One region of the Antarctobacter heliothermus genome, then DNA from elsewhere that is predicted to be linked to it. Evidence: riboswitches for the same ligand, from Rfam matches in the RefSeq annotation. Region 1 holds a riboswitch; the other holds the start of a gene.
What was found. Region 1 has a riboswitch for thiamine pyrophosphate ahead of thiB (thiamine ABC transporter substrate binding subunit). Riboswitches for the same ligand answer to the same signal wherever they lie in the genome.
Positions count from the first base shown of each region.

Region 2: linked by a shared signal. The riboswitch ahead of thiD (bifunctional hydroxymethylpyrimidine kinase/phosphomethylpyrimidine kinase) and the one ahead of thiB (thiamine ABC transporter substrate binding subunit) in region 1 are both predicted to bind thiamine pyrophosphate.

Region 1 is NZ_CP022540.1:1,707,348-1,723,208, forward strand. It holds gene ANTHELSMS3_RS08090 (cupin domain-containing protein) at 1-472, shown strand, start outside; gene ANTHELSMS3_RS08095 (DMT family transporter) at 546-1,436, shown strand; gene ANTHELSMS3_RS08100 (methyl-accepting chemotaxis protein) at 1,543-3,528, shown strand; gene aroC (chorismate synthase) at 3,544-4,659, opposite strand; gene ANTHELSMS3_RS25460 (hypothetical protein) at 4,715-4,885, opposite strand; TPP riboswitch at 5,007-5,119, shown strand; gene thiB (thiamine ABC transporter substrate binding subunit) at 5,164-6,150, shown strand; gene ANTHELSMS3_RS08115 (thiamine/thiamine pyrophosphate ABC transporter permease ThiP) at 6,126-7,643, shown strand; gene ANTHELSMS3_RS08120 (thiamine ABC transporter ATP-binding protein) at 7,630-8,334, shown strand; gene ANTHELSMS3_RS08125 (cytochrome c1) at 8,409-9,185, opposite strand; gene petB (cytochrome b) at 9,206-10,552, opposite strand; gene petA (ubiquinol-cytochrome c reductase iron-sulfur subunit) at 10,564-11,157, opposite strand; gene ANTHELSMS3_RS08140 (outer membrane protein) at 11,379-12,032, shown strand; gene ANTHELSMS3_RS08145 (glutathione S-transferase) at 12,100-12,705, opposite strand; gene ANTHELSMS3_RS08150 (tyrosine recombinase XerC) at 12,772-13,695, opposite strand; gene ANTHELSMS3_RS08155 (DUF484 family protein) at 13,709-14,416, opposite strand; gene ANTHELSMS3_RS08160 (antibiotic biosynthesis monooxygenase family protein) at 14,599-14,916, shown strand; gene ANTHELSMS3_RS08165 (winged helix-turn-helix transcriptional regulator) at 14,923-15,612, opposite strand.
Region 2 is NZ_CP022540.1:4,077,402-4,093,262, reverse strand. It holds partial or broken gene ANTHELSMS3_RS19435 (transposase) at 1-88, opposite strand, end outside; gene ANTHELSMS3_RS19430 (ABC transporter permease) at 337-1,080, opposite strand; gene ANTHELSMS3_RS19425 (TenA family protein) at 1,077-1,730, opposite strand; gene ANTHELSMS3_RS19420 (ABC transporter ATP-binding protein) at 1,727-2,428, opposite strand; gene tenA (thiaminase II) at 2,425-3,093, opposite strand; gene ANTHELSMS3_RS19410 (ABC transporter substrate-binding protein) at 3,090-4,025, opposite strand; gene ANTHELSMS3_RS19405 (HesA/MoeB/ThiF family protein) at 4,036-4,992, opposite strand; gene ANTHELSMS3_RS19400 (thiamine phosphate synthase) at 4,989-5,585, opposite strand; gene ANTHELSMS3_RS19395 (thiazole synthase) at 5,582-6,352, opposite strand; gene thiS (sulfur carrier protein ThiS) at 6,354-6,551, opposite strand; gene ANTHELSMS3_RS19385 (FAD-dependent oxidoreductase) at 6,529-7,518, opposite strand; gene thiD (bifunctional hydroxymethylpyrimidine kinase/phosphomethylpyrimidine kinase) at 7,515-8,294, opposite strand; TPP riboswitch at 8,352-8,455, opposite strand; partial or broken gene ANTHELSMS3_RS19375 (IS5 family transposase) at 8,795-9,582, shown strand; gene ANTHELSMS3_RS19370 (NnrU family protein) at 9,707-10,375, opposite strand; gene ANTHELSMS3_RS19365 (NnrS family protein) at 10,379-11,563, opposite strand; gene ANTHELSMS3_RS19360 (NnrT protein) at 11,574-11,813, opposite strand; gene ANTHELSMS3_RS19355 (protein NnrT) at 11,810-11,983, opposite strand; gene ANTHELSMS3_RS19350 (nitric oxide reductase activation protein NorD) at 11,985-13,871, opposite strand; gene ANTHELSMS3_RS19345 (CbbQ/NirQ/NorQ/GpvN family protein) at 13,877-14,671, opposite strand; gene ANTHELSMS3_RS19340 (cbb3-type cytochrome c oxidase subunit I) at 14,673-15,861, opposite strand, start outside.

The sequences.
Region 1 (15,861 bases):
ATTTCTGGTCCTTGACGGGGTGTTTTCCGACGAACATGCCGACTATCCCGCCGGAACCTATGTCCGAAATCCAATCGGCTCCGCGCATACGCCCCACATCGGGCCTGAGGGTGCGGTGATTCTGGTCAAGTTATGTCAGTTCGACGCGGCAGATACCGAACAGGTGGTGATCGACACGCGGTCAGCGGTGTTCCAATCCAGTTCCGAAGAGGGGCTGAGCGTACTGCCGTTGCATAAACACGGCCCCGAGGTCGTCCGGCTGGTGCGCTTTGCCCCCGGCACCCGGTTGAACTTCCAAGGCCAGAGGGGCGGCAAAGAGGTTTACGTGATCGAAGGTGTATTGCAGAACGACAACGGGCGTTACCCGGCGGGCACCTGGCTGCGCAGCCCGGATCGGTCGCAACATGCGCTTTTCTCCGATGACGGTTGTCTGATTTTCATCAAGACGGGTCACCTGCCCGTTGGGGCCTAAGCCGTGCGCATGGCAGTCAATCGCAGTGACGATGGGGCTTTCAGCGGTGCGTGAAAGGCCCTAAGCCTTGCCCATGGATATTCGCGCGATCTTTATGGGCCTCGCCTTTGCGGTGATGTGGTCTTCGGCCTTTACCTCCGCCCGTATCATCGTGGCCGCGGCACCGCCGCTGTCGGCGCTGGCGCTGCGGTTCCTGATTTCGGGGCTGCTGGCGGTTGTTTTGGCCCGGATACTGGGGCAGACTTGGCGGCTGACGCGTAGCCAGTGGCGTGCGACGATGATCTTTGGTCTGTGTCAGAACGCGCTGTATCTGGGCCTGATGTTTGTTGCCATGCAAACGGTTGAGGCCTCGCTTGCGGCAATTGTTGCCTCGACAATGCCGCTCCTCGTCGCGCTGGCTGGCTGGATGTTTTACGGTGACCGGCCGCGCCCGCTGGCTCTTGCCGGGCTTTTCGCAGGTATTCTTGGCGTTGCCTTGATCATGGGGGCGCGGTTTGGCGGCGGGGTTGATCCGTTTGGGGTCGCGCTTTGTGTGGCCGGGGTTATTGCGCTGACGGTCGCCACGCTGTCGCTGCGCGGGGCGACGTCGGGGGGCAATTTTCTGATGGTCGTCGGGTTGCAGATGCTGGTGGGCTGCGCGGTCCTGACAGTTCCAGCGCTGGTACTTGAACCGCTGGAGGTTGACTGGTCAGTCAGCCTTGTGGTGGCCTTTGCCTACACGGTTTTCGTGCCGGGGTTGGCCGCGACGTTGGTCTGGTTCTTGCTGGTCGACCGGATCGGTGCCGTGCGCTCGGCCACGTTTCACTTTCTCAACCCGTTTTTTGGTGTGGCCATTGCTGCGGTCCTTTTGGGCGAATCGCTGCGGCCTCTGGATCTGATCGGCGTCGCGATAATCGCGGCTGGCATTCTGGCTGTACAATTGGCCAGAATACCGGCGGTACAAGATAAAACTCTCAAGAATTGAATACCCCTGATGAGGGTCCGGTAACGTTTGTTTACGGACCTGCCGCTACACCCGGTTCCAAGAGCCGGGTTCCTGTGTGCCTGGCGTTATGGCGCGAGGGCACTTCATGGGCAGGTTCACGATCCGAATACAGGTGATGTTGCTGGCATCGGCCTTTATCGCGACGCTTCTGGTGCTGTCGGTCATTTCCTGGACGGTGAAATCCGAACTGACGACCAAGCTGAGCCAAACCTCGGACCTGTCAAAGGAAAGTGAGCTGTTGGGACAGATCATTCGGCAGGCCCAGGATGCGGAACTTGCGATGATGCTGTTTGTTGCAGGCGACGATCCGCAGATCGACGAAATGCGCAACAGCATGGCGGCGGTCCACCGCCACCTTGGCGCTGTCCCGGGTGTGTTCTCTGCGGCTGAGGGCGATTTGGTGATCGATCTGGACTTTATTGCGGCGAACCTTCGTCCTTTGTCCGTTGACGTCGAGACGCTGGCCGGGCTGACGCTGTTTGACCGCAAGGCCTTTGCTTACAAAGCGATCTTGCCGGTGTTGGAAGAAACGCGCGCCGAATTGGCTGCCATGTCCGAGGATCTATTCAAAAAGGTGTCGGTGCTGGATGCAGAGGCAACCCGGGTGGCGGCAGCCGCAGACATCAAGCAGCTTGTTGGCAACGGGCTGGTCATGTTGGTTGCCTTGTTTTTTGCCTTTGTCTTTGGACGGTCGCTGTCCCTGCCCATTCGGCGCGCCAGCGATGCGGTGGCCCGCATGGCAGATCACGACTACGAATTTGAGCTTGCCGATACAGACCGCGCAGATGAGGCAGGGATGATTTCGCGCGGGCTTGAGGATCTGCGGGGCAAGCTGGTCGCAGCCGATGCCGCCGAGAAACGCGCAACCGAGGAAAACGGTCGCCGGGTCGATCTGTTCCAGACCTTTGGGACCGCGATGAGCCGCTTGCGGAACGGCGACCTGCGCAGCCGAATTAACGGCGTGGAATGGCAGGATCTGGGGGAGAGCTATGTCACCCTGTGCACGGATTTCAACTGCCTAGCAGAGGCTCTTGAGGGGCTTGTCGGCTCCCTACAGCAAAGTGCAGACGCGGTGACGGGCAATGCCAACGAGCTGTCGACTATGTCGGATGAGATGTCGCGCCGAACCGAGGTTCAGGCCGCCACGCTGGAGGAATCGGCCGCGGCGCTGGATGAATTGTCAGCCAGTGTGCAATCGGCGTCGGAACGGGCGCAGGACGTGGATTCCAAGGTCGTAGAGGGGCGACGACGCGCCGAAAGAGGCGGTGAGGTCATGGCGCGCGCACTAGAGGCGATGGGGTCGATCGCAAAATCGTCCAACCAGATTTCACAAATCATCACGGTCATCGACGACATCGCGTTCCAGACCAATCTGCTGGCGCTGAACGCCGGGGTCGAAGCGGCCCGCGCCGGTGAATCCGGCAAGGGGTTCTCTGTAGTGGCATCCGAAGTTCGCAGTCTTGCACAGCGTGCGTCGGAATCCGCTAGCGAGATCAAGGAACTAGTTCTGAACAGTTCGCAACAGGTCGAAGACGGCGAAAAGCTGGTACAGGAAACCAGCGAAACCCTGAACCACATCGTCGACAGCGTGACAGAAGTCTCCGTCATGGTCTCTGACATCGCCACATCGGCCAAAGATCAGGCCAGCGGTGTGCGTGAGATCAACATGGGGGTGAGCGAACTGGACAAGGCGGTCCAGCAAAACGCCGCCATGGTCAGTCAGACCAATACGGCCAGTCAGGAGTTGCGGGTCGAGGCCACACGTCTGTCGGATGTTCTGTCGCGGTTCTCGGGCGCCGAGACAGTGAATGCCATCGGTTCGTTGGCGAGCGCAACGCCCGAACCCGGAACAGAGGGTTGGCCGGACCATCAAAAACCAAAACTAGACGACACTTGTTCCGCTGCGGACACTGAGAGGTTGGTGCACGGAAATTGGTCCGCCGGGACCATAGAGCCGGAGCCCGTTCAGGTCGTGGTCGACCCTGACAGCGCCGAAGGTGCCAGCCTGTATGACGCCACTCCGCCACGTCGCAAGGCGGCGGGCGGCGAGGGCCAGTGGACGGATTTCTGACCCGGGCGATCCGGTTCAGGGCCGGTCGGTATCACCGATGCGTCCGCCAGCGTCGCCAACCTGACCACGATGCAGCAGCAGGTGGTCTAGCAGAACACAGGCCATCATCGCCTCACCCACCGGCACAGCGCGGATGCCGACACAAGGATCATGGCGACCCTTGGTGACGATCTCGGTGTTTTCGCCGTGAACCGTGATGGTCTTGCGCGGTGTCCGGATGGAAGAGGTCGGTTTGACGGCAAAACGCACGACGATGTCCTGCCCGGAGGAAATGCCGCCAAGGATGCCGCCTGCGTGGTTCGAGCTGTAGACAGGCCCGTCCTTACTCATGGTGATCTCGTCGGCGTTTTCGGTTCCGGTCAGGGCGGCGGTTGCCATGCCGTCGCCAATCTCTACCCCTTTGACGGCGTTGATCGACATCATCGCGGCCGCCAGATCTGTGTCCAGCTTGCCATAAACCGGTGCGCCAAGCCCAGCGGGCACGCCGCGGGCTACCACCTCGATCACCGCACCGACGCTTTCGCCCGATTTGCGCAACGTATCCAGATACCCGGCCCATTCCTCGGCGGCCTGCGGATCAGGGCACCAGAACGGGTTGGCAGCAATCTGCGCGTCGTCAAATTGTGCCCTGTCCGCCTTGCGTGGGCCCATCTGAACCATGTAGCCGCGCAGGTCTATCCCGGGGACCAACGCCGCCAGAGCCGCACGGGCAAGCCCGCCAGCGGCCACCCGCGCAGCGGTTTCGCGGGCAGAGGACCGCCCGCCGCCGCGATAATCGCGCAGACCGTATTTCTGAAAATAGGTGATGTCGGCATGACCGGGCCGGAATTTTTCCGCGATTTCCGAGTAGTCCTTGGACCGCTGATCGGTGTTCTCGATCATCAACTGCACCGGGGTGCCGGTGGTCCGTCCCTCAAAGACACCCGATAGGATCCGGACCGCATCCGCTTCGCGCCGCTGGGTGGTGTATTTGTTCTGGCCCGGTTTGCGCATGTCCAGCCAGTGCTGCAACTGCGCCTCGGTGATTTCGATCCCCGGCGGGCAGCCGTCTACCGTCGCGCCCAAGGCGGGTCCGTGGCTTTCGCCCCAGGTTGTGACACGAAAGAGATGTCCAAATGTGTTCAGGCTCATGGCGCGTCCCCTCTATTTGAGGGCGAAATACGCAAGGCGGGTGCCAAAGCCAAGACTATTCGAGCAACTCCCGCCGGTGGCGGGCAATATCCGCGACAGCGCTGGTGGCGCGATCAACGGCAATGACGATGAAAGTAGACAGCCAGAGCGGTATTTCAAAAGCCGCCAGCCAGCCGAAACAAAGGTAGATGAGCCAGATACTGGCCAGCTCGAGACATAAAATCATTATACGCGTTCCCCCAAGGGCGCCTCCTTTCTCCTGAAATTTCTGTATGTACTGGTGGTATCATAGTACCGCAAAAAAGTCACGGAGATTGTTGAAGTTCCCACGCAGGGGCGCTAGGGTCCACCTCACCTCGGGGTGTCGGTTGGTGAACCGTCTGAGATGTCCGTACCGCGGACGAACCCGTTGAACCTGAACCGGTTAAAACCGGCGGAGGGAAGGGTGCGGGCCGCTACGACGGACTCCAATCTTGCCCTCGCGCCGCAATTTTGGAGGATCTCATGAGATCACTGACCTTCACTGTTGCCGCGGGATGTCTCAGCGCTGGCCTTGCCATGGCTGAGACACCTGTTCTGACAGTTTATGCCCCTGACTATTTTGTTTCCGAATGGGGGCCGGGCCCAAAGATTGAGGAACTGTTTGAGGCGCGTTGCGCCTGCGACCTGCAATTCAAACCCGGCGATTTGCTGCCGCGCATCCTGCTGGAAGGCGACCGCACTGAGGCCGACGTTGTGATTGGCCTGAACACGGATGTCACGAAAAAGGCGCGTGAGTCCGGGTTGTTCGCACCGCATGGGGTGGACTTGTCGCCTCTGACGCTGCCACTGGAATGGACGGATGAGGTGTTCCTGCCGTTCAACTATGGGCACACGGCGTTTGTCTATGACACCACCCGCATCGAAACGCCGCCGGCGAGTTTTGACGCGCTGCTGGACGCGCCCGATGATCTGCGTCTGGTGATCCAGGATCCGCGATCCTCAATTTCCGGCCTTGCGCTGGTTCTATGGGTGCAAGCGGTCTACGGCGACGAGGCAGAAGCCGCGTGGGACAAACTGGCCCCGAAAATCGTCACCGCGACCAAAGGCTGGTCGGAAAGCTATGGCATGTTCACCGATGGCGAGGTGGACATGGTACTCAGCTACACCACATCGCCCGCCTATCACATCATCGCCGAAGAGGATGAGACCAAGAAGGCCGCGATATTCCCCGAAGGTCACTACTTCATGGTCGAACTGGCGGCGAAACTGGCCGGGACAGATCAACCAGAACTGGCGGATCAGTTCATGTCCTTTGTCCTCAGCGAAGAATTCCAAGGTATGATCGCAACTGGCAACTGGTCCATCCCTGCGGCGCTGTCGCAGGACAAGTGGCCCGAGGGGTTCCAAAAGCTGGATCTGCCGGAAAACGTTCTGTTTTATTCCGAGGATGAGGCGGCAGAGTTGCGCGCAGAGGCCATCGAGGCATGGCGGCGCGCGCTCTCGCGGTAAGCGCGGCACTGGCCCTAGCGTTTTTGACGCTGGGGCCGGTGGCTGTGGTGCTGGCGCGGGCCGGGGGCTTTGGTGTTCTTGGCCCGGGCGATTGGCAAGCGGTGCGCTTTACCCTGTGGCAAGCTTTGCTGTCGGCCGCGTTCAGCGTGGTGCTGGCGGTGCCGGTGGCCAAGGCCATGGCACGGCGGCGATTTTCTGGGCGCGGTTTGCTGGTGACGCTCTTGGGCGCGCCGTTCATCCTGCCGGTGATCGTGGCGGTCATGGGGCTGATCGCGGTTTTTGGACAGGCAGGGCTGGTTAATGCGGGCCTGGCAGCTTTGGGGCTGCCGACCATTGATATTTACGGCGTGCACGGGGTCGTGCTGGCTCATGTGTTTTTCAACCTGCCACTGGCAGTGCGGATGCTGTTTTCCGCCTGGCAGGCCGTCCCGGCAGAGCATTTCCGGCTGACGGCCTCGTTGGGGTTGAGCGGGCAGGCGCAATGGCGGGTAATCGACGGGCCATTGATGGCCAGGGTCTTGCCCGGGGCATTTACGGTAATATTCGTGATCTGCCTGACCAGCTTTGCGGTGGCGTTGACGCTGGGCGGAGGTCCACGGGCCACGACGGTGGAACTGGCGATCTATCAGGCCATGCGTTTTGAATTTGATTTAGGCCGGGCGGCGGCGTTGGCGGTGTTGCAACTGGCGCTGGCGCTGGCGGCGGGGTTGGTGGCCTTGCGTTTTGCAGGGCAAAGCGGCTTTGGCGCGGGGCGCGACCGGGTGGTGCCACGCTGGGACGGGCAGGGGCCGTTGGCCCGGATCTGGGACGGTGCGTGGATTGTACTGGCGGCACTGTTCCTGTTGGTGCCGTTGTCGACGGCGGTCTTGCGGGGCGTGCCGGGGCTATGGCTGCTTGGCCCGGACACGCTGCGCGCGGCGGGGCATTCGCTGATGGTGGCGTTGGGCTCGACGGCGTTATGTATGGCTTGGGCGCTGCCATTGGCGTCGCGCCGGGGAGAACTGTTGGCCTTGCCCGCCATCGCGATTTCGCCACTGGTGCTGGGCACGGGGCTGTTCCTGATCGTGCGACCGTTCATGAACCCGTTTGATCTGGCACTGCCGGTGACGGGTCTGGTCAATGCGCTGATGGCGTTGCCCTTTGCATTGCGCATCTTGCGGCCAGAGGCAGAGGCCGTTGCGCGCGACTATGGCCGCCTGCGGGCAACCCTACGCATGACACCCTTGGCGTGGTTACGGCTGATCTGGCTGCCGCGTCTTCGGCGGCCCATGGGCTTTGCCGCCGGGCTGACGGCGGCGTTGGCGATGGGCGATCTGGGAGTTATCGCGTTGTTTGCAGACCCGGATCGGACAACCCTGCCCCTACAGGTGTACCGTTTGATGGGATCATACCAGATGGAGGCAGCGGCCGGGGCGGCGCTGCTGTTGTTGATGCTCAGTCTCAGTCTGTTCTGGCTGTTCGATCGTGGAGGACGGGTGAATGCTGCGACTTGAGGATCTACAGGTGCCAATGGACGCGGACGCTTTGAAGGCTGATCTGGTGCTGCCACCCGGTCGGCGGGTGGCGCTGTTGGGCCCGTCCGGCGCGGGCAAGTCGACGCTGTTGGACGCCATTGCCGGGTTTCGTGAGACGACGCAGGGGCGCATCCTCTGGCAAGACCGTAACCTGACACATCTGCGCCCCGAGGCGCGCCCGGTCTCTATCCTGTTTCAGGACAGCAATCTGTTTCCCCATCTGACGCTGGCACGGAACCTGTGTCTGGCCCTGCATCCCGACGGTCGCCGCCCCGACGATGAGGCGCGCGCACGGATCGAGGGCGCATTGCGCCGCGTAGGTCTGGAGGGCATGGCGGACCGTAAGCCCGGTACCCTGTCCGGTGGCCAGCAGGGGCGCGCTGCGCTGGCGCGCGTGCTGCTGATGGCGCGGCCGGTGATCCTGCTGGATGAACCGTTTGCCGCGCTGGGACCGGCGTTGAAACGCGAAATGCTGGATCTGGTGCGCGAGGTGGGAGAGAGCCTTGCCGCGCTGGTGGTCATGGTGACCCATGACCCACGCGATGGCGCTGGTTGGGCGCAGGACGTGGTGTTGGTTGCCGAGGGAATGGCGCATCCACCTGTTCCGACGGAAAGGTTCTTTGGTGATCCGCCACAGGCCTTTCGCGACTATATCGGCACGGCAGACTAATGCCCGACCCGCGCGCCAGAAACGAAAAAGCCCCGCCAGATTGGCGGGGCTTTTCTTTTGTCATGTCACTGTGATCAGGCTGTCGGCTTGCGCTTGATCGGGGCCCAGAGGCGCTTGTTGACCAGATAGAGAAGCGCGGTCAGCACCACCAGAAAGAACACACCGATAAAGCCTGCTTCGCGGCGGGCCATCAACTTGGGCTCTGCGGTCCACATCAGGAAGGCGGCAAGGTCTTGCGCCTCATGGTGCAGGTCGTTGGAGTGGCCATCGTCAAAATCGACGTCCTCGCCATACAGCGGCGGTGCCATCGAAATCCAGCCTCCGGGAAAGGCGTGGTTCTCATAGAGGATCGAACCTGCTTCTTCCTTTTCTTCGCCGGTGTAGCCGCTCAGCAGCGAGGCGATGTATTCCGGACCGCCCATGCCCTTGAACATCTGGTTGATGCCAAGGCCGTAGGGGCCGTGAAAGCCTGCGCGCGCCTTGGCCATCATCGACAGGTCGGGCGCCCCGGCAGAGGTCACCGCCGGGAAGTGATCGGTCGGGATCGCTGGGCGGAAGTCGTCCAGCTCTGCGTCGAACACCTCGAAGTTGGCGGAATAGGCGATGACCTGCTCTTCGCTGTAGCCGAGCGCCTTGAGATCGCGCAGCGGGACGTAGCGCAGCCCGTGACAGGCTGAACAAACCTCTGTGTAAACCTTGAGGCCGCGCTGCAGCTGGTTCTGGTCCCAGGTGCCGAAGGGGCCTTCGAACGAGAAGGCAAAGTCTTCGACATGGGCCTCGCCACCGGCGGCATGTGCGCCGCCGGCCAGACCGAGGGCCACGAAGGCCGCGAGGGTAAGTTTCTTGAACATCTCTTACGGTCCTTCCTGTCTTATTCGGCCGGGGTCGGGGCAGCAGTGCCCTTTGCCGCGTCCTTCGGCGGATAGTGCGCGTCGAAGTCGGCCTCGATTGTGTCGGGCTGTGCCAGCGGTTTTTCGATCACACCCAAGAGCGGCAGGATGATCAGGAAATAGGCAAACCAGTAGGCCGAGGCGATCAGCGAGAAGCTGGCGTAGGGTTCCTCGGCGGGCATGGCGCCCAGCCACATCAGCGCAAAGAAGTCGATCACCAGCAGACCGAACCACCACTTGAACATCGGGCGGTATTTGCCCGAACGCACTGAAGAGGTGTCAAGCCAAGGCACCAGCGCCATGACAAGGATCGCACCGAACATCGCCAGCACGCCAAAGAACTTGGCGTCGATTATGCCGCCTGTGACGAAGGAGGCGAATTGCACCAGCCAGACGTCCGAGGTGAAGGCGCGCAGGATCGCGTAGAACGGCAGGAAGTACCACTCCGGCACGATGTGTGCGGGCGTCGAAAGCGGGTTCGCCTCAATGTAGTTGTCGGGGTGGCCCAGGTAGTTCGGCATGAAACCGACGATGGCAAAGAAGACTGCCATGATCAGCGCCAGCGCAAACAGATCCTTGATCACATAGTAGGGCCAGAACGGAACGGTGTCCTTTTCGGCCTCTGCCTTGGACGCGCGACGCACCTCGACACCGGTCGGGTTGTTATTGCCCGTGGTGTGGAAGGCCCAGATGTGAACGGCGACCAGCGCGGCGATCACGAAAGGCAGCAGGTAGTGCAGCGAGAAAAAGCGGTTCAGCGTGGCGTTGTCCACCGCCGGTCCACCTAGCAACCATGTCTGGATCGGTTCACCCACCAGCGGGATGGCACCAAACAGGCCGGTGATCACGGTCGCGCCCCAGAAGGACATCTGACCCCAGGGCAGAACATAGCCCAGAAAGCCGGTGCCCATCATGCACAGGTAGATCAACATGCCGATGATCCACGTCACTTCACGCGGGGCCTTGTACGATCCGTAGTACAGACCACGGAAGATGTGGGCATATACAGCGACAAAGAACAGCGAGGCGCCATTCATGTGCAGGTAGCGGATAAAGTGACCGCCGTTCACATCGCGCATGATGTGTTCGATCGAGGCAAAGGCCAGATCAACATGCGGTGTGTAGTGCATCGCCAGAATGACCCCGGTGGCGATTTGCAGCACCAGACAGAAGGTCAGGACAATACCCCAGATCCACATCCAGTTCAGGTTCTTGGGGGTGGGGATCATGATCGTGTCGTACAGAAGACCCACGATCGGCAGGCGGCTGTGCAGCCACTTTTCTACGCCGGTCTTGGGCTCATAATGGTCGTGTGGAATTCCAGCCATGTTCTAGCTCCTTAACCCAGCAGGATCGTGCTGTCGTCGACCCATTCGGCGGGCGGGACAGGCAGGTTTTCGGGGGCGGGGCCTTTGCGGATGCGGCCCGCCAGATCGTAGTGCGACCCGTGGCAGGGGCAGAACCAGCCGCCAAATTCACCGGCATCGCCCAGCGGCACACAGCCCAAGTGGGTGCAGACACCCATCTGGACCAGCCACGCTTGTGGCGCTTCACCCTCGGGCGAGGGCATCGTCCGGTTGGCATCGGTTGCGGGTGCATTTGAATCGGCCAGGTTGGCGTTGCGCGCGTTGGTGTCAACGACGCTCTCGCCTGCTGCAAAGGCCACTTCTTGTTCCTTGGCTTCTTCAATCTCGGCACCGGTGCGGTGGCGGATGAAAACCGGCTTGCCCAGCCATTTGACGGTCAATTGAGTGCCGGGGGCAACGCCAGACACGTCAACCCGGATGGTCGACAATGCGCGCACGTCGGCCGAAGGGTTCATTTGATTGACCAGCGGCCATACGGCTGCGGCTGTTGTGACGACTCCGGCGCCGCCGGCGGCGTAGTAGAGGAAATCTCTTCTGGTGCCTTCGTGGTCTTCTGCGTGGGACACGAGGTTCGCTCCATTGCTGTGGGGCCGGCGGCCCGCGGTAAACCCATGAATCCGGAGCCTCCACAGACTCTGGACCCCGCTCAGGCACGGTATCTAGCCGGGTGCCTCAGAGTGGTAAAGGATGCAAAAGCCTCACACTCAATTCTCGCGCGCATCTGTCGCGGTTGAAACCGCCCCTTCCCAATGATTATGTCCTATCAACGAACGATAGAGGCGGCGACATGCGGCGTTTGATTCTTTCCTTGGGTATCCTGATTGGTCTTGCAGCACCTGCTGCGGCTGAGATGGAGCTTTCTATCTACTCCGGGTGGCAAACCCTTCCGCATAGCCGAATCTCGGGCAAGTTGCCCAATGGTGGCGGATCATACGACGAACTCGTCGGCTGGGAGGGCAAGCCCTTTACCATGCCGCCCTACTATGGCGCGCGTGCAACATGGTGGCGCAGCGATACATTGGGCTTTGGCGTCGAATACACCCATACCAAGGCATATGCAGACGATTCGACGCAAAAGGCCCTTGGCTTTGACCGGCTCGAGTTTACGGACGGCCACAACGTCCTGACGGCGAACGTCATGCGCCGCTGGCCGGAACGCTGGGGCAAGGTGACGCCCTATGTCGGCGGCGGTTTGGGGATCGCGTTTCCGCATGTCGACGCTGACCATGTCAGCGGTTCGGACACATACGGATTTCAGGTTACAGGTCCGGCCATGCGTTTGACTGCCGGTGCCAGCTATCCGATCAGCGATCGCTTTTCGGTCTTCGGGGAATACCAGTTCACCTATTCCGCAAACGAAGGCACGTTTGACGATGGCGGTACGTTCAAGACCGACATCAAGACCAACGCGCTGAATGTCGGTATCTCGCTGAATTTCTGACGGGATGCGGGGTTGACCCCGCCAATTGGTTTCACAGTGGGCGGACAGATGTCCGCCCTTTTTCGTGTCAACCGCTGGGCATCGTCGCGATCATCGACGGGCGTTGGGCAAACTCTGCATACCAATCGGACAACGTATCGCGGCCCGTGCGCCAAGACCGCGCTTCATGCCGGTAATCAAGGTACCCCAGTGCGCAGCCCACAGCGATATGACCCATGTCCATGCGGCCCTGCAGGTGGCTCATCCAGCGGGTGCCCAATGCGTCCAGGGCGCGCGACACCTTGGCCCACTGACCTTCGATCCAATCCATCGAGACGTTTTCCGGTGTGCGAAAGCGCTCTTCGTAGACGATCAGAACCGCCGCATCCATGATCGCGTCGCCCGTCGCCTCCAACGTCAGGGTGTCCCAGATGCGGGATTCCGGATACAGTTCCGCCTTGGCGCGGTCGTTCAAAAAGCGGCAGATCACCCGACTGTCATAGAGCGTCGGGCCGTTGGTGCGCATCAACGCCGGGATCTTGCCCAGCGGATTGGCGGAAATCAGCGCCGGATTGGGGGCCACGGGGGTGGTCTTGACGTTCACGATCTCCACATCGTCCATCTGCCCGGTCTCGTGCAGGGTGACCATGACCTTGCGGACAAAGGGCGAGGCGGCGGAATGGAGCAGTTGCATCGGATGTCCTTATCGTTGCAGGGGCGACTCGCCCGGCGGACAGGTAAACAGGTTGCACGACCGGCGTCACGCCTTGGGGTGCGTTGCCTCGTAGACCTTCATCAGGTGAACCTCATCCACTGCCGTGTAGGCCTGCGTTGTTGACAGGGACGCGTGGCCCAGAAGTTCCTGTATGGCACGCAGATCGCCGCCCGCAGCCAACAGATGCGTGGCAAAGCTGTGGCGCATGGCGTGCGGCGTGGCCGTGGCGGGCAGGCCCAGTTGCATCCGCGCGCGTTCCGTCGCCTTGGACACCAGTCGCGGGTTCAACGCGCCGCCGCGCGCGCCACGAAACAGTGCGGCGTCCGGTTCGACCGGAAAGGGGCACAGCCGCAGGTAGGTGTCGACTGCCCGGACCGCAACTGGCAGCACCGGAACGATCCGTTCCTTGCCGCCCTTGCCGACGATTCGCAGAGACGCACCCAACGGCAGGTCACGGCCTGTTAGGCCCAATGCCTCGGAGATGCGCAATCCACAGCCATAAAGCAGGGTGACCACGGCGGCGTCACGCGCGCCCTGCCAGCCTTCGCGCGATTGCACCTCGACCGTGTCGATCATTGCACGCGCGGCGTCCTCTGTCAGCGGGCGGGGCAATTTCTTTTGAAACTTGGGCGCGCGGGCCGACAACACGGCGGTCGCTTCAAACCCTTCGCGGCGCGCTAGCCAGCGGTAAAAGCTTTTGACTGCGGACAGTTTGCGCGCCACTGACCGCGCGCCGATGTCCTGCCGACGCAGATGCGCCATCCAAGACCGCATGTCGGTCGTGGTCACGCGTGCCAGCGGGGCCAATCCCTGCGGTTCGGCGTGATGTGCTGTCAGAAAGACAATGAAATCCAGCACGTCGGTGCGATAGGCGCTCAGCGTATTGTCGGCAGCGCCATCCAGCGCCTTGCAAGCCTCCAGCCAGTTGGCCAACACGTCGCGGGCGGCAGGAGAGATCTCAAGGCTCATTGCGCACCCGGCCTCAGGCCAGCCACCGCCGCATCGCCCGCTCAAACACGCCTCCAAAGAAGGCCAGCAGATCGGTGCCCTGTTGCGGCGTGAATTGATGGGGGTCTTCGGACCCCATGACAAGCAGGCCGGGCAGGCGACCGGGACCGAAATCCAGACGCAGACAAGCCTCAGAGCGCATCCATTCGGCGCGCTCGCCATAGATCGTCTCGCCGCCCTGTTGCACCTGCCGCAGTACAACCGGACGCATTGGCGCCTCACGGCCCTCACCGGCATAGGCCTCGACAAAACCGGGTTCGGCCACCGACAGCACGTCGCCAAGGCGGCGCACCACCGGGTCGTCGTCTTCTTGCGCGGTTTCCAGAACAAGGCGGATCATGTCGACGCGCAGAATCTGCGCTACCTCGCCGCCAAGGTCGTGCAGGAATGTTTCAAAATCGACGGGGTCCAACATCCGCAACACTGCGCGGTGAATCTGGTTGGTTCCAGCGAGGTTCTCATAGGCCGCCGCGATCACGCTGCGATGGGTGTCCTCCAGCCGGTCTAGCCGCGATTCCAGTCGCTCCATCGCGATTCCGCGCAGATCGATGATGTTTCCACCCATCGTCCGCTCATTCGAGGCGATCAGGGCCTGCATAAGATCCTTGTCGTCAAGAATCATGTCGGGGCGGGAAATGATGGAATCGCGGACCGACTCCTCGATACGCTTGGTGCTGCTCATGGGCCTGTGTCCTGCTCGTGCCGCGCTTGTGCGCTTGATCTTTTCGGATTGGACACTGTGTGGCCCTACGCGCCCTGACCTGTCAAGAATTTCCACCCCTCTACACGGTGTCGGCCCGTGACCGCGCGGGTTTGGCCACGGTCGCAATCCATGCCACACTCTATTCAGAAGAGGAGAGCCCGATGCCCAGGATTACCGTGACGTCCGACGCCCAAACCGTCATTACTACGTTTGAGACCAGTCCAGGCCAATGTCAGGATCTGCTGGACGCGCTGCAGTCGGCCTATGCCGAGTTCATCTCGAAACGGCCCGGTTTCATCGCTGCCGCACTGCACGTCAACGACGCGCAGACGCGGATCGCCAATTATTCGCAATGGGAGCGGCGCGAGGATTTCCTTGCCATGTTGCGATCCGGCGAAATGCGAGAGCGCAATCGCGCGCTGAACAGCTTTTGCCGCAGTTTTGAGCCGGTCCTTTATGATGTGGCGGCGACCTACTAGGCGGCCTCAGGCAGCGATGGCCCCGTCGAGGCAGTTGGGGACAAACCGATAGCCCGATCCGCGCACTGTTTCTATGTCGACAGCCCCTTCAGTGGCCGCAAGGCAGGCCCGCAGGTTGCAGACATAGACATCGAACACACGCGGATCGGGTTCATCCTCCAACCCGTAGATATGGCCCAGCAGCGCGGCCCGGTTGATCAGTCGCCGGGGGCGCAACGCAATGTATTCCAGCAGTTCATAGACCTTGGGGCTCAGCTTGATCGGGCAGCCCGTCAGATGGGCTATGCGGTGTTGCAGGTCTATCGACAGGGGACCATAGCGCAGCACCGGTTGCGCCAGTCCGTGTGCCCTGCGGGCTATAGCCGAAAGGCCCATCATGGCCTCTTCGGGCGGGCTGGCCGGGTCAAGAACCGTATCGGCCCCGCTTTCCAGCCAGCGCACGATCTGAGTGTGTGAGGCGTCTTTTGCCATCAATGCAATCGGCATAAGGGGATGGGCACGCCGCAGGTTTGCCAGTGACAGGCTGGGGCGGTCCAGATCTCTGGCGTCAAGCACCAGCAGGTCGGCGGGTGTGATGTGGAGAAAGTGGAGAATGTCCTCTGGCCGGTCGGTCCGGGTCAACAGGTTGCCCGCGTCAGATAGCGCGCTGGCCAGCGTCATCAGCGACCAATTGGTTTCGGCGATCAGGTAACGCATCGCGCAAACTCCTTGCCAACTTTCCGGCAAGGAGACGTCTGGTCCATGCGGAAAGGCCGCCTTTCGGCGATCGGACCCTGCCGACCCGTTCTGTGAACGGCAAAAAGGCCAGTTTGCGGTGCGTTCTGACACCGCTCAACAGGCTAGGCGGACAATGTGTCGTGATCATGACCCTCCAATGGCGGGCAGGGGGCAGGGGCACATGACCTGTATCAAGGCGGGTTACTGCGCCTTCGCTCACTCTGGTCC
Region 2 (15,861 bases), 2.4 Mb from region 1:
AGCGCAGCAGATGATCCCGTGGGACATGGTCCTCAAGCGAGAACTCGTAGAACAGCGCCGGTTGCGCTTCCTGCCTCGGCCCCATCATCGCCGGTCCCCCCCTCGATTACAGGAATTGAATCAGCAGTTCAGACTTCGATCAAGAAAGAGCTTTTCAATAAAATCCGCCCGAAGCGGACCTATTGATTTTGTGCTGCATGCGCTCGCAGCGCGGAAGTCGCCTCAACAGAGTAAATTTCTATGCCGCTGCGCGGCAGAAAAACCGGTCTTTCATACGCACTGCAGCGGATGTGAAGCCGAAGAGCGCGGGCAAAAGTGGCTTTCAATATGGGCCGGTTACGAGACCTCCGGACGGTCCAGTGTCTTTTCGCACAGCTTATTCACGGCTGCGTGCAACAGGATCGTCAGAACCGCAAGCACGATCAGGGCGGCAAACATCAGGTCGGTTTTGGCCCGTCCATTGGCCAACAGCATCAGATACCCCAAGCCCTTCGAGGCCCCGACCCATTCGCCGATGATAGCCCCGATGGGTGCGTAAACCGCGGCCAATCGCAGACCCGATGCAAAGCCCGGCAAGGCCGCGGGTACGCGAATGTGCCACATAATCCGTGCGGGGCTTGCGCCCATCACCTTGGCCAAACCGATCCAGTCGCGGTTCGTGCGCATCAGGAAATCAAAAAATGATGACGTAACGGGAAAGTAGATGATGATGATGGTCATCGTGATCTTGGACCATAGGCCAAAGCCAAGCCAAAGGGTCAGGATCGGCGCCAATGCAAACACTGGAACGGCTTGGCTGAAAACCAGGATGGGGCGCACCAGCGCGCGCATTGTTGGTGATGCGACCAGCCCAATGGCCGACACAAACCCAAGTGCGGCACCCAGCACGAGGCCGATGAGCACTTCGGCCATCGTGACAACCCCGTGCTCGGCCAAAAGTGCGCGGCTTTCCCAGATTGTTTGCGCGACCAATGCAGGAGGCGGCAGGATGAAACGGGCGACACCTGTGGTCCAGATCACCGTTTGCCATAGCACCAACACCAGACAGGTCGCCGCGATGCCTGCCCGCCAACCCGTCATTTTGCGACCGCAAAACCAGCCCAGGACGCGTCAAAGAACGCGCGTTCCAACCGTACGGCTTCTGAGAAGGTCGCGGTGACCTGCGTACGCGCGGCGTCGTCCAGCGTGCCCCAAGCGGTATCCAGTTGATCGCGCAAATAGGAGACGACCTGCGCAAATCTGTCACCGGAATGGAGCGTTATCCACTCCCCCAACCAAAACGGCAGATCCTCAGCGCAGTCTTCAAACGGAGAGGCCCAATCAAGATAAATCCATTCGGCAACCACGAGAACAGACAGCATTATCTCATAGCGCCCCGAGCGGCGGGCTTGATCCATCAGCTGTTGGAACGCGATCGTCTCAGGTGCAGAGGGCGCGGTTGACGGAACCTCAAGCGCTTGCAAAGATCGCAGGAAGTAGGTGTTTTCAGGACCACAGATCAAACCCAGAAATTGCGCGCCGGGCACGGCATCGGCCAATGTGGGCGCATGGGCCACGGCGGATGCCAAAAGCCGCACAAACCCTTCGATAAACTGGTAGTCCTGTTGCAAGTATCCCGCCATCTTGTCACGGCTTAGGGTCCCATCAGCCAAAGCATTGGTGAACGCATGATGCGTCGCGGCGTGCCAGTCCTGCGCGACAAGCGATTGCAGGTGTTGTGTGGCGCTCATATCGGTCTCCGAAGTTGATCAAACAGATCTGACTGCGTGCGCAGCACATCTGGCGCGTGGATGTCACGCGGGATGGGGGTGAAAGGGGCGGCAACCTCGACAAGTCCTGATGGCGTCATGATCAGAATTTTCTGGCCCAAGCGCGCGGCCTCGTTGGGATCATGGGTGACCAACAACACAGTGCAGCCCGTCAACAGCTCGGCCGTAAGTTCCTGCATCTGCGCACGGGTCAGCGCGTCAAGCGCCGAGAACGGCTCATCCAGCAAAACAATCGCGCGGTTCTCCATCAAGGTGCGGGCCAATGCCACCCGTTGACGTTGGCCGCCAGACAGAGCGGCGGGCAATTTGTCAGCATGATCCGCCAAGCCGACTTGCACCAGCCTCTCGCGGGCGCGTCCTTTGTCCGGACGCTCCCCCCGCACGCGCGCCCCCAGCATGACATTGTCCAACACGCTGAGCCACGGCATCAGCAAATCTTGCTGCGCCATCATAGCGACGCGTCCGGTATCGCTGAGAATCCCGTCAAAAGTAACGCCCTCGGCCAGACCAGCAAAGAGGCGCAGCACCGTGGATTTACCCACACCACTCGCCCCCAAAAGGCAGGTCCAACTTTGCGGTGTCAGGGTCAGATCCAGCTGGGAAAAGATCGGAGTCCCGTCAATCGTCGCCGAACCTGTCATTCTCAGGGGCTGGTTCACGGATCCAGCCCCATGTCCCAAAATCCGACTTCCAATTGTGTGGCCATCGCAAACCGTGCCTGAAGGCTGGACCAACGCGGGCTGGTCGTTGCACCTTCGCCAATGCGCCGCGCAACTGCCCCATCCATCAGCGCGCCCACATCGCGGCAGAGCTGCTGGTAGTCGTCGCTGGCATAGGTGTCGATCCAGTCGTGGTAGGTGTCCGACGTTTTTGCGGCGGCCAGATGCGCACCGATTTCACCGTAGCCCATGACACAAGGGGCCAAAGCCGCCAGCAAGTCCAGCAGATCGCCGGAATGGCCCGCATCCAACACATAGCGGGTGTAGGCCAGATTTTCCTGGCGTTCTTGCGTTGCAAACAGCGTTGCCTCGTCGATGCCTGCCGCAGCACAGGTTTGGATATGCAGGTCGATTTCGTCGTTGATCAACCCGTTCACCGTCCCCGCGGCAAGCCGCATTTCTTCGACCGTATCGGCCTTGGTGATCGCCAAAGCCCAAGCGCGCGAAAAGTGGATCAAAAAGACGTAATCCTGTGTCAGATAATGCAGGAAGGCGGCGTGCGGCAGCGTGCCGTCGCCCAAGCCCTGCACAAACGCATGACGGGTATAGGCGGGCCAAGCGGGCGTGGAATCCCGCCACGCCGCGAAGGTGGTGCCGAAGCTCATTCCGCCCCCAAATCGACCGCAATCGCCGAGACAGGGCGCGTGCCCTCGACCAGACCGCTCTCGGCCAGAAACGCCTCGAACCTTGTGTATCGCCCTTCGTCCAGCGCTTCGGAGCGCAGGGCAAAACGGGGCAGCGTGTCGACCCAAGCCTTGGCGTTCAACTCGTCGTCCAGCTCGGGCGCGTAGCCTTTGAACAGCTCCCATGAGGCGTCAGGGTTGTTGACAATGTACTGTGTCGCAAGCTCTGTGGCACGAAGGAAACGGCGGACCTGACCCACATCCATACGGTCTGGGTTCGCCACATAGATCAGCTCGTCATAGGTCGGCACGCCCTCTTCCTCGACGTAAAAACAGCGGCCCTCAACGCCTTCGATCTCCATTTGGTTCAGCTCAAAATTGCGGTAAGCGCCGATGACCGCATCAACCTGACCTGACATCAACGACGGGCTGAGTGAGAAGTTCACATTAACCATCTCGACATCCTCCAGCGTGATACCGTGGCGGTTCAGCATCGCGCTCAGAACGGCCTCTTCGACGCCCGCAACAGAGAACCCAATTGTGCCGCCCTTAAGCTGGCTGATCTCTTGAATGGGGCCGTCTTTGAGAACCAGCAGACAGTTCAGCGGCGTCGCCACCAACGTACCCACACGGATCAGCGGCAAACCCTCGGCCACGTGCAAATGCTGGCTGGGCTGATAGCTGACGGCAATGTCGCCTCGGCCCGCCGCCACCAGTTTCGGCGGGGCGGACGGATCAGCGGGGGGGATAATCTCGACCTCGAGACCCTGATCGGCGAAATAACCCAGCTCTTCCGCCAAGATGATCGGCCCGTGATCGGGATTGATGAACCAGTCCAGCAACAAGGTCATCTTGTCTTGGGCAAAGGCCGGTGTCGCGGCGCAGATTGCCGCCGCGGTGATGAGGTATTTCATTTGGGTCTCCTTACCCTCCGAGAGCGAGAAGTTTGATCTCGCCCTGCCAGTGGCGTGAAAGCCGTTCTGCCGCGTGCCAGGCCCGCAGGCCCGACCGACAGGCCAGAACGGCACGTTGGTTTTGGTTTGGTGTGGGTCCATATGGTCCAAAGTCGGACACGGCATGGCGAGTCGCGTGTGGCAGCTCGGGGCCCTGTTCGCCTACAGCACGCAGGTCGATTAGAAAATCCGTCGCGGCGATGTCACGCGGCGCGATAAAGGCGGGGTTGGGTGCGGGATCAGCGGCCGTGTCAAAGCGGAACCCGCCAAACCGCAGCGTGCGCGCGTCATAGGTCACAAGCTGTCCCAAGCCTGTTTTATCGCCCGTCAGAATCGCCATCGCCATTTGGGCCTGAAGGCTGCCGATCACACCGACACTTGGCCCCAGCACACCGTCGGTGTCACAAGACCCAAGCTGGTCCGGCAGATCGGGAAACACCGCGCGCAGCCCAGGTTTGCCGCCGCAAAACCCCCCGACATAGCCGTCGCGGCCCACCACGCTGGCGCTGATCAGTGGTTGGCCAGTTTCAAGACAATTATCGGACGCCATATAACTGACCGCGAAACTGTCCGCGCAATCAAGGATCAGCGTCATGCCATCGCACAGGGCCGCAATGTTGGACGGGTCGACGCGCTGTTGAACAGGCTCAAGGGTGGTGTCGGGGTTCAATGCTGTCATCGCACTTGCGATCACGCGGACCTTGGGCTGGCCAATGTCAGCCTCGCGAAACAGCGTTTGGCGGTGCAGGTTGGACAGGCTTACCACATCTGCATCCGCGATACGGATATGCCCGACACCCGCGCCCACAAGGTATTGCATCACGGGTGCTGCCAGACCGCCGCCCCCGATGACAAGGAGAGATGCGCTGGCAATGCGGGCTTGCGCGCCGTCCCCTAGCACCGCAGTTTGGCGGGCGTAACGGCTCATCCGCAGACCTTGAGCCAGTGCGTGACGCGGCCCTCTGGATCGTCGTGCAGCGTGATGTCTGTGACCGCCGCGACAACATCCGCCCCTGCATCAAACGCTCCCTTTGCGCGGTCCGTACTCATCCCGCCAATCGCAACGAGGGGAATATCCCCCACAATATCCTTCCACACGCTGAGTTTCTCAATGCCCTGCTGGTGCCATTTCATCTTTTTCAGGATCGTCGGATAGATCGGGCCAAGTGCCACATAGTCAGGTTTCAACACCAGTGCGCGGGCTAGCTCGGCCTTGTCATGTGTCGAAATCCCAAGCTTGAGACCAGCCGCACGTATCGCAGGCACATCAGCCCCATCAAGGTCCTCTTGGCCCAGATGGACCCAGTCACACCCCAGTTCAATTGCCAGCTGCCAATGGTCGTTGACCACCAGAAGTGCACCATGGGCGCGGCACAAATCGCGGCCTTCGGTCAGTTGAGCGCGTAGCGCGTCTTGCGGTTGGTTTTTGATGCGCAGTTGCACAAGCTTGGCCCCCAAAGGCAACACGCGCCGCAGCCACGCCACGTCATCAAAGATCGGGTAAAAGCGGGGCAAGGTCATAGGATGGCCTTTCCAAATACGGGTGTGGAGGGGGCGGCCATATCGCGGGCATCCATAGGGTCAGCACCCGCGGCCAGCGCGCCCGCCTCAACCGCCAGCGCAAAGGCGCGTGCCATCGCCGCAGGATCGCCCGCCTTGGCAACCGCAGTGTTCAACAGCACCGCGTCATAGCCCATTTCCATCGCTTGGGCAGCGTGCGAGGGCAGGCCCAGACCTGCATCCACGACCAAAGGAATGTCGGGGAAATGCGCCCGCAAGCTGCGCAAACCGTAGATATTGTTCAGCCCCAGCCCCGTGCCAATGGGCGCGCCCCAGGGCATCAAGACTTTGCAGCCGACCTCAACCAGCCGCTCGCACAGCACCAGATCTTCGGTGCAATAGGGAAAGACTTCGAACCCGTCCTCGGCCAGTTGCGAAGCGGCGTCCACCAGACCAAAGGGGTCGGGTTGCAAGGTATCGGCGTGGCCGATGACCTCAAGCTTGATCCAGTTGGTGTCGAACAACTCGCGCGCCATTTGGGCTGTGGTCACTGCTTCGCGCACCGAATAGCAGCCTGCGGTGTTGGGTAGCACGGCGACGCCCAGATCCCTGATCAATGCCCAAAAATCCTGTCCCGCCAGATCGCCGCCCGCCTCGCGGCGTACAGATACGGTGGCGATCCCCGCGCCCGAACGGCGAAACGCATCCGCCAGAATTGCGGGCGACGGGTATTGCGCGGTGCCCAGCATCAGGCGCGATGTCACTTCGGTGCCGTAAAAAGTGGGCATTCTATCCTCCTTGGCGCGGGGCGACGATTTCGACGCGGTCCCCGTCTTGCACCCTGAGATCCGCGCGCTGGGCTTTGGACACAAACGCCTCGTTGACCGAGGTGGCCACTTTGGCGTCGCCCTTACCCAGCTCCTCCAACAGCGCGGTCAGCGTGGGCGCAGAGGTCTCAAATGCTTCACCGTTCACGATAATCTTCATACCAAACCTCCGGAATTTTGCCGTCTAACAACAGGTCCGCCGTCATCTGCGCAACGGCAGGTGCAAGCAGAAAACCGTGCCGAAACAGGCCGTTTGCGTAAATCACATCCCCGATCCGCCGAATGCGCGGTTGGTTGTCGGGAAAGGCGGGGCGCGCGTCCACGCCGATCTCCAACAGCTCTGCCTCGCCAAAGGCGGGGTGCAGGGCGTAGGCGGCATTCATCAGCTCCATCACGGATCGCAGGGTGGCGCGCCCGCGTTCGCCGGTTTCGATCTGGGTCGCGCCCAGCATGAACACATCGTCGCCGCGCGGCACGATATACAACGGAAACCGCGGATGAAGCAGCCGAACAGGGCGCGACAGTGTCACGTCGGGGCAGCGCACCACCAGCATCTCACCCTTCACACCGCGCAAATCTGTGAGGGTGTCGCGGGCGGCAAGGCCACGGCAATCGATCACCTGCCCTTTGATGTCACCGATGTCCGCTGAAAAACTCAGGCCTCTTTGGTCCAGCCGCGCATGCAGCGCAGTAAGGGTCGCGCGGGGGTCAAGATGCCACTCGTCTGACAAAAACAGCGCTTTGGAATAACGCTCGGCCAGATGAGGCTCGAGCGCGGCGATCTGCGTTTTGGTCAGGGGTGTCGCGCTCGGCGCACGGCGCGCAAATGTTGCCAGATCGCTTTGGTCGCGGCCCAGTGCGACGACGATGGTGCCCGCGTGGTGCACTGTGCCGCCTTGGCTTTGCCACCATGCGGCGGCTTTGCGGCCTTGGCGCACGATCTCGGGCTCGGCGCTTACCCCTTCGCAATCGGGTGCCAACATGCCGCCCGCCCACCATGAACAGGCATGATCGCCAGGCGCGCCATTGGGATCAATGACCGTGACTTGCGCGCCGCGCTCGGACAGCTCTGCCGCCATGGCAAGGCCACAAACACCGCCGCCAATGATGGTGAACGGTTCGCTCATGTCCAAAGCGCGTGAAAATGGTGAACAGGCCCTTGACCTTGTCCAACGTACAATTCATCCGCATGCAAGATCGCTAGATGGAGCCACGCGTGCGCTTGGGCCACCGCATCGTTCAACGCCATGCCTTGCGCCAAACCCGCAGCGATTGCAGAGGAATAGGAACATCCCGTACCGTGGGTGTTGCGGGTGTTCACACGTGGAGCCGAAAAGTCCTGCGTTCCCGTTCGCGACACAAGATGATCGGTGCAGGTCTCGCCGTCTGCATGTCCGCCTTTCATCAAAACCGCACCGACGCCAAGGTCCAAAAGGGCCTTCGCCTGCACTTGCGTGCTGCCCTCGCCCACCAGTTTCGCCGCTTCGGGTAGGTTGGGGGTAAGCAGTGTCGCGCGTGCGAAAAGGATCGATTTCAACGCATCTATCGCGCTATCGGCCAGTAGTGTGTCGCCTGATTTAGCCACCATCACGGGATCAATCACAACCGGCCCGGCGTAGCCCGCCAGTGCATCCGACACCGTTGCAATCAGAGACGGTGTCCCGAGCATCCCGACCTTGATCGCATCAATCTGGATGTCATCAAGAACGGCTTTGATCTGTGCAGCAACAATGTCATCCGGGATTGGATGAATGGCTGTAACAGCTTCTGTGTTCTGTGCCGTAACCGCCGTCACAACGGAAGCACCATAAACACCCATTGCCGACAAAGCCTTGAGATCGGCCTGAATACCAGCCCCGCCACCAGAATCGGACCCGGCAATCGTTAACACCCTAGCTGCCATGTCATAGCCCCTTGGTTCAGGGATCAGGATGGGAAAGGGCGCAGGCCACAACGGATGCGAAGTCCGCAAGCTGTTCCCTCCGCCGGTCCTAACCGGTTCAGGTTCAATGGGTTCGCAGCTTGTGCATCTCAGCCCGGATTAGGGCACCCCAACAGATATTAACAGCATTGCTAGATTGATAGCACGGACGCGTCAAACGGATAAATGATCGCAGACTACATGACAGCGTGAGTCTGGAGAATACGCCAATTGAGTAACAAAACTGTATTCGTCCATAAAATGCGCGACAGTAGCCTTGATCTGAAAGTAACGAGCATATGAGCTATAGCCTGCGTGGCAAATGAGCAGAACAATAGGGGCTTCTTGGTGGGTAACCAGATTGTTCGACCCGCTCGCACCAAAAGAGTTGTTTGGATTTGGTGCCCGAGATCGCATTCTAGGCCGTGTTGCCAAAAGGGATTCACAGTGTGGCGTTGACGTGATTCAAGCTGGTATCTGCTCTGGAGACCAGCTTGGCACGAGACCTGATGACGGACGACGAATGGGCGTTCTTTGAGCATTTCATCCTTGCTGCATGTGCCCCGAACGGACGTAAGCCAACCAATCATCGCATTGTTCTGGATGGGATTTTCTGGATCGCCCGGACCGGATCGCCGTGGCGGGACCTGCCGGAAGAATTCGGCAAGTGGTCGAGCGTCTACAGGCAATTCCGACGTTGGACACTTTCAGGCCTGTGAGAGGACATTCTCGAGGGCCTGAACCATTGTGGAGCGGTGCCGGACGCCCTCCAAATGGTCGACAGCACCGTAATCCGCGCTCACCATCAGGCAGCGGGCGCTAAAGGGCGACTCCGCGACAGGGTTTTGGCCGCTCAAGAGGTGGGTTCACGACCAAAATCCACCTCCGCGTCCACGCGGCAGGACTGCCAATGAGGTCTGAAATAACACCGGGTCAAACATCCGATTATCTTGGCTTTGACATGGTCATGGCGGACAACCTGCCTGAGCCGGCGGCTCTTCTGGTGGATCGCGGCTATGACGCTGATCGCATTCGCAAAACTATGGAAAAGCGCAATATCCTGCCTCAGATCCCCATGCGGAAATCGCGCAGAATGCGGGTCGGAGTGGATCACTCGCTCTACCAGCTTCGCAACATGGTTGAACGGTGCTTCAATAAGATGAAGAACGCCCGCCGTGTCGCAACCCGTTGCGACAAAACCGCCGAGAGGTTCCTCGGCATCATCGACATAACGTCAATCCGGCTTTGGGTGCGTCATTTGTCAACATGACCTAGACGGATGCGAACGGCAATTCAATGCGGACCGCACCATTCATCGACCCATCGGATGGCCGATACGACTTTGCGGTTCATCGCTTTGTGGATCTGGTATTCGCGGCTGTTCGCAGGGCGGACTACAGCGCCGTCACGCCGATCACGACCGGATGCGCCCATAGCAGCAGCACAAATCCGCCAATGCCTAGACCAAGACGTGTTGCCAGGCCGGTCCATGAGCGGGGCGCGTGACCCAATGGCGCGTCTGACACGCGGGTCCATAGTGTTTGCCACGCCGCACGGCCCATTTCCCTTTGCTTGCGCCGATTGAGGATCGCACGTCCGACAATGGCAAAGCCCCCCAGAACGCCGAAGAGGATCACATGCGACAGGTCGCCGTTCGGCAGCAGGTGCAGCCCGGCCCAAAGCGCAAGTGACAGCAGGATCGGATGGCGCACCCAGCGCACGATGCCGGGGCGCGCTGGGTCAAAGCGCGCGTTTTGCGCGCCGCCAAAGGAGAACGGGTTAGGCCGCGCGATGGACAGGGCAAGGATCAGGCAGACGGCGAACATCCCCAGATGTACCACATGCCGTTGCCACTCCATCTGCGGCCAAAGCTGGACATAGGGGGCCTGACCGGCAGCCCAAATCAGCAAGGCCAGCATTCCGACCGACAGCACGGAGTATCCAAGGCTGAACCCCCGTGGGCCGAGGATGCCGACAAGGCGTGATTTGACGGAAGGGCGCACCGGGATGGAATGGGTCAGGAAAAACGCCACGAATACAGCGGCAAATCCGGTCCAGGTCATGTGTTACCCCTTGGGTTTTTCGCGCAGCAGCAGGCGGCCGTAGACCACGGCAAACCCGCCGAAGGCAAGCAGCCACAGGGCCCCGGCGACATCGGTCAGCATCGGCACGGCGTCCGCCCCGATCCGTGCGGCCACGGACCCCAGCAGAGCAAGATAGATCATCAACGTCCAGCGGTCTGCCAAGAGCGGCTGCCCGGTATGGCCCAGCGTCGCCCGCGTCATCACCGCCAAGGTCATGGACCCGATGGCACCCGCCATCCACAGGTGTTGCGCGGCGGCGGTTCCGGTGCCGGTCAGACCGGTCAGCCCCAGCGCAATCGACCCCAGTGGGACAAAGGCATAGGACAGGTGCAGCACCCAGACCAGCGGCTCTGCCCCGGTGTGGTGGCCTTGCCAGCGGGTCAGCCGCGCCAGATGCAACACGCCTGTGGCGAGCAACGCTACTGCAGTGAAGGGGGCATTTGGCAGCGTGACCCAGAGCAACAGACCGGCGATGCTGGCCAGCAGGACGGCCTTGTCAAACCGTTGCATAGGCGGGGTAGGGCGCGCGTCGCGTCCTTCTCGCGCCAGCCAGTTGCGGGTGAAAGACGGGATGATCCGCCCGCCGATGACGCTGATCATCATGATCGCGGTCGCAAGGCCAAGGCGCAGGCCCATGCCTTGGGCGGCGTAAACCCCGCGCGCGGCGTCGAGGTGAAACAGGGCATTGGCCAGCGTGAACACCGCCAGCAGCCCCAACACCATCAGGTTACGCCAGTTCTTGCCCGCCACGATCTCTCGCAGGATCGTCGCGCCAAGGACCAACGGAAAGGCAAGGTCGATGACAGCGGCAAGGCCCGTCGGCAGGGTCGCGGAGAACAGGACCGCAATGCGCCCCGCGCACCAGAGGGCAAAGAGCGCGGCCAGCGGTTTGCCAACCAGCAGCAGGCGTCCGGTCCAGTTCGGCACGGCGGTCAGCAGAAAGCCCGCCAGAACTGCGGACAGGTATCCGAACAGAAAGGCGTGCGCGTGCCATGACACCGGATCGAACCGGGTCGGCAGGTCCAGTGTGCCCGACAGCGCAATGATCCACAGGACCATCGCAAAAGCCGCCCAGATCGCGCCGAACAGGAAAAACGGGCGAAAGCCGAAACTAAACAGCGCCGGTCCCTGCCAGGCGCGCATCTGCTCTGCCGAAGTCTGTGCCATGTGAGGCTCCTCAGTCTGCCGCCTGTGCGTCGGACACATCCATCAGGTGGCGAATATGGCGGGCAAAGGCCCATGTTGCGGGGAGGCCGATCACACATCCGATGGCGATGGCCCAGCCGGTCGACAGGACCGGCCCGCCGACCCAGCTAAGGATCAGTGCGGCAAAGAACACATTCACGCCCATCGCGCCCGCCCCGAACGGGTACAGGACCAGCGCAATCCGCCGTGTTGACCAGCCTTGTCTGTTCATCGCCGGGACACCAGCCGCTGCACGACGATCATGGACACGATCAGCGCGACGCAGGCGAGGGCGTACCAAAACTCGGCCGTGGCAGATTGCGGCTGCGGGATCGGACGGTCAAAGCCTTCGGCCCAAGCGGGCGCGGCGAAAAAGGCGGGGAGGATGGCAAGTTTGCGCATGTCAGGTCTCCTGTGTGAGTCTGCGGTAGATGTCGGGCAGGGCGCGGGTCAGGCGTTCGGGGTTGGGCAACAGGGTAAAGCCGCCGCGCCCAAAGATGCGGGCAAACCAGTCCTGTCCGTCCTCGTCGATGATGACGCCGTGCAGGGCGTGGCCTGCAAGGCGGGCCTCGCGCACGGCCATGTGGCTGTCTTCGATCCCGTGCTGACCTTCGTAATGGTCCAGATCGTTGGGCTTGCCGTCGGTCAGCACAATCAACAGCTTGCGGGCGGACGGTTCTGCCGCCAGTTGCGCACTGGCATGGCGGATGGCCGCGCCCAACCGCGTGTAATGCCCCGGTTTCAGCGCGCCGATATTGGCGGTGATCGCGGCGTTCATCGGCGCGTCAAAGTCCTTGCAGCGGGTCAGGAACACGCGGTCCCGGCGGAGTGAGGAAAAGCCCCAGATGCCCAGGCGGTCGCCAGCGGCGTCGATTCCGGCGGCCAGCGCGGCCATCGCTTCGCGCGCGACTTCGATCACCGAGGTGTCGCCGATGGCCGCCTCTGTCGACCGCGAAGTGTCGATCAGAAAGGCGACCGACAGGTCACGTTCTGTCTGCCGCGCGGCCTGCCAGATCCGGTCAGATCCGCGCCCGGTGGCGACCAGATCGGCGCGCGCGGTCAGCAGCGCGTCAAGGTCCAGTTCGCTGCCGTCCACCTGACGCGGTTGCAGGATGCGGCGCGGGCGCAGCGCCTCGAATTGGCGGCGGACCTCGCGGATGCGGCGTTCATCTGCGCGGTAGGGATGGGCGGCGTCGGGTATGGCGGGCGCGTCCAGAACGCGGCAATGGCCGTCCATGTAGCTGCGCGAACGGTGGTTCCATTCGGGGTAGGTGAACTCTCCGGCCAGCGCCTCGTGGTCGGCATCGGCGGGCGACAGATCAAGGTGCAGGCGCAGGCGCGTGGCGGCCTTGCGGTCGTGTTTCGACAGGGTGATGTTGTCCTGATCGTCAGCGGCCTTTTGGGCGTTTTCGTCGTCGTCATCGTCGACGCTGCGGTTGATGTTCATCGACTCGACCCATGACAGGATCGACTCGAACCGGTGGATGATAAAGCTGTCCTTGCGGTTCTGCTGGTCCTGATCCTTGCGCATGCCCAGCTTGCGGCTGGTCAGCGCGGCGGTGGGGGGAGGGGCGGCGGAATCGGCCTGTTCTTCGGTCGCGGCGCTGCCCGATCCGGGGGCTGCAAAGCGCAGCCAGATCGGCACCGGGGCAAAGGGCATGTACCCGCGTGGTGTTTCTGGCGATGCGATGACGGGCGAGCCGCCGCAGAGTTGATCCCGGATCGCGGTTTCAATGATAGCCTCTTGCGCGGGGCGTGTCAGGTCAGGGCGGGCGGCGGCACAGAGTTCGGCCATGTCGGCGTACTGCCCGCGCAGGCCGGGGCAGAGCGCATATGCGGCATCAGACGCAGCGGCGTTGGCGCGGATCTGTACGCAGTCGAGCGCGGGGCCGTCGCCGTTCAGGTCAAGGGTCGCGGGATCGCTGACGGACGCAAGTGCCGTCAGCCAGAAATAGGCGGCGCGGTTCAGTCGCGCCTCGGGAAAGTCAGCAATGAGCGGCGGCAGGGACAGGCGTTCACCATCGTACTGCGCCACCCATTCGCGATCGCGTTCCGCGCCCAGCTTGCGGCGCATGGGCTGGCGGTGGCGCACAAGGATCGCCGGAGCCTCGCTCAGTTCGACCCCGGCGGCCCCACCCAAAGCGCGAAACAGCACCGAAAGGCTGGGCCGGACAGAGGCGAGCGTGACGCCCGCCTCTGGGTAGGTGACGGCCCGGCCGATCCCGCTGGCCATGTCGTGCCAGAGGTTCCCGACGGTCTCTTCTGGTTCCATGAGATCGGATAAGCGCATCTTTTTCACCCGTAGATTGTCGAGATCAGATCCCGCAGCGCCACGCCCACGTCGGGTTCATCGCTGAGGGGTTGCACGATGGCGGCCTCTAGCGCCTGATCGACGCCCATGCCCCCCGCCATCAGCGTGGCCGCATAGATCAGCAGACGGGTTGAGACACCTTCTTCCAGATCCATGCCGGACAGCGTCCGAATACGGCCAGCCAACCGTACCAAGGGGGCCACGCGCCCCGGTTCCAGCCCGCTTTCGCGAGACACGACGGCGATTTCCGCCTCTTCCCCCGGAAAGTCGAAGGCGATCGACAGGAACCGCTGCCGCGTCGACGGTTTCAGCCGTTTCAGCACGTTCTGGTAGCCGGGGTTGTAGGAGGCGACGAGCATGAAGCCTTTGGGCGCCACCAACTCCTCACCCGTGCGGTCGATCATCAGCGTGCGCCGCGTGTCGGTGAGCGGGTGCAGCACCACGGTCACGTCTTTGCGGGCCTCGACCACCTCATCGAGATAGCAGATACCGCCCTCGCGCACCGCGCGGGTCAGCGGACCGTCGACCCAGACAGTCTCGCCCCCCTTCAGCAGGTAGCGCCCGATCAGGTCCGCCGCTGACAGGTCGTCATGGCAGGCCACGGTGTACAGCGATTTACCAAGCCGTGCCGCCATATGTTCGACAAAACGGGTTTTGCCGCAGCCGGTCGGCCCCTTCAAAAGAAGGGGCAAACCGTTGTCATAGGCCGTCTCGAACAGCGCGCACTCTTTGGCGGCGGGCTGGTAGAACGGCAGGGTCGGTGTGGTTTGCATGTTCATCTCAGCCTCCTGTCGCGGGGTTGGCCGCACCGGGGGCGATGATCTCACGTTTGCGGACCACAAGGATCGAGTAGATGAACAACAGCGCACCGATGACCACCGCAAGGCCCGCACCAAAGCGCATCATGTAGAACAGCGACAGACCGTCCTGCACGTCCATGTAGTAGTCGCCCACGACGCGCTGCATATGCGTCTGGATGGTGCCGGCAAAGGTAAGCACAAAGGTCATGAAGGCCATGCCGCCGGTCATCAGCCAGAACGAGGCCATGTTGAGCACCTGGTTATAGGGCTCGCGGTTGCGCAGCATCGGCATCGCATAGGTGAACATCGCAAGGTTCAGCGCCACATAGGCCCCGTAAAAGGACAGGTGCCCGTGGGCGGCGGTGATCTGCGTGCCGTGGCTGTAAAAGTTCACGCCATGCAGGGTGTGCAGAAAACCCCAGACACCCGCGCCAAAGAAGGCGACCGTGCTGGACCCAAGCGACCATAGCAGCGCGGCCTTGTTGGGATGGTTCTTGCGGCCCTTCCAGACCATGACAAAGGCAAAGCTCATCATCAGGAAGAAGGGGATCACCTCAAACGTCGAGAAGATAGACCCGACCCACTGCCAGTAGCCCGGTAAACCGATCCAGTAGAAATGGTGCCCGGTACCAAGGATGCCCGAGAACAGCGCGGTGGCGACGATGATGTACAGCCATTTCTCGACCACTTCGCGGTCGACGCCGGTCAGTTTGAGCAGCAGAAAGGCAAGGATCGACGCCATCACCAGTTCCCAGGTCGCCTCGACCCAGAGGTGCACGACAAACCACCAGTACATTTTATCAAGCGACAGGTTCTCCGGGTTGATGAAGGCAAAGACCCAGAGCAGCGACAACAGCCATAGGCCCAGTAGAAGCACGTTGGTGATCGCCGTCTTCTTGCCCGCCAGCACGGTCATCGAGATGTTGAACAAGAAGATCAGCGCCGCGACGAGAATGCCGAACTTGACCCAGAGCGGCTGTTCCAGAAATTCGCGCCCGCCGTGGATGCCGACAAGGTAGGACCCCACCGCGCCCAGCGTGCCGACCATCAGAATGATCAACTGCAGATAGGCCAGTTTGACCGAATAGATCTCACGTTCCGATTCCTCGGGGATCAGGAAATAGGCCGCCCCGAAGAACCCCAGCAGCAGCCAGACGATCAGCGCGTTG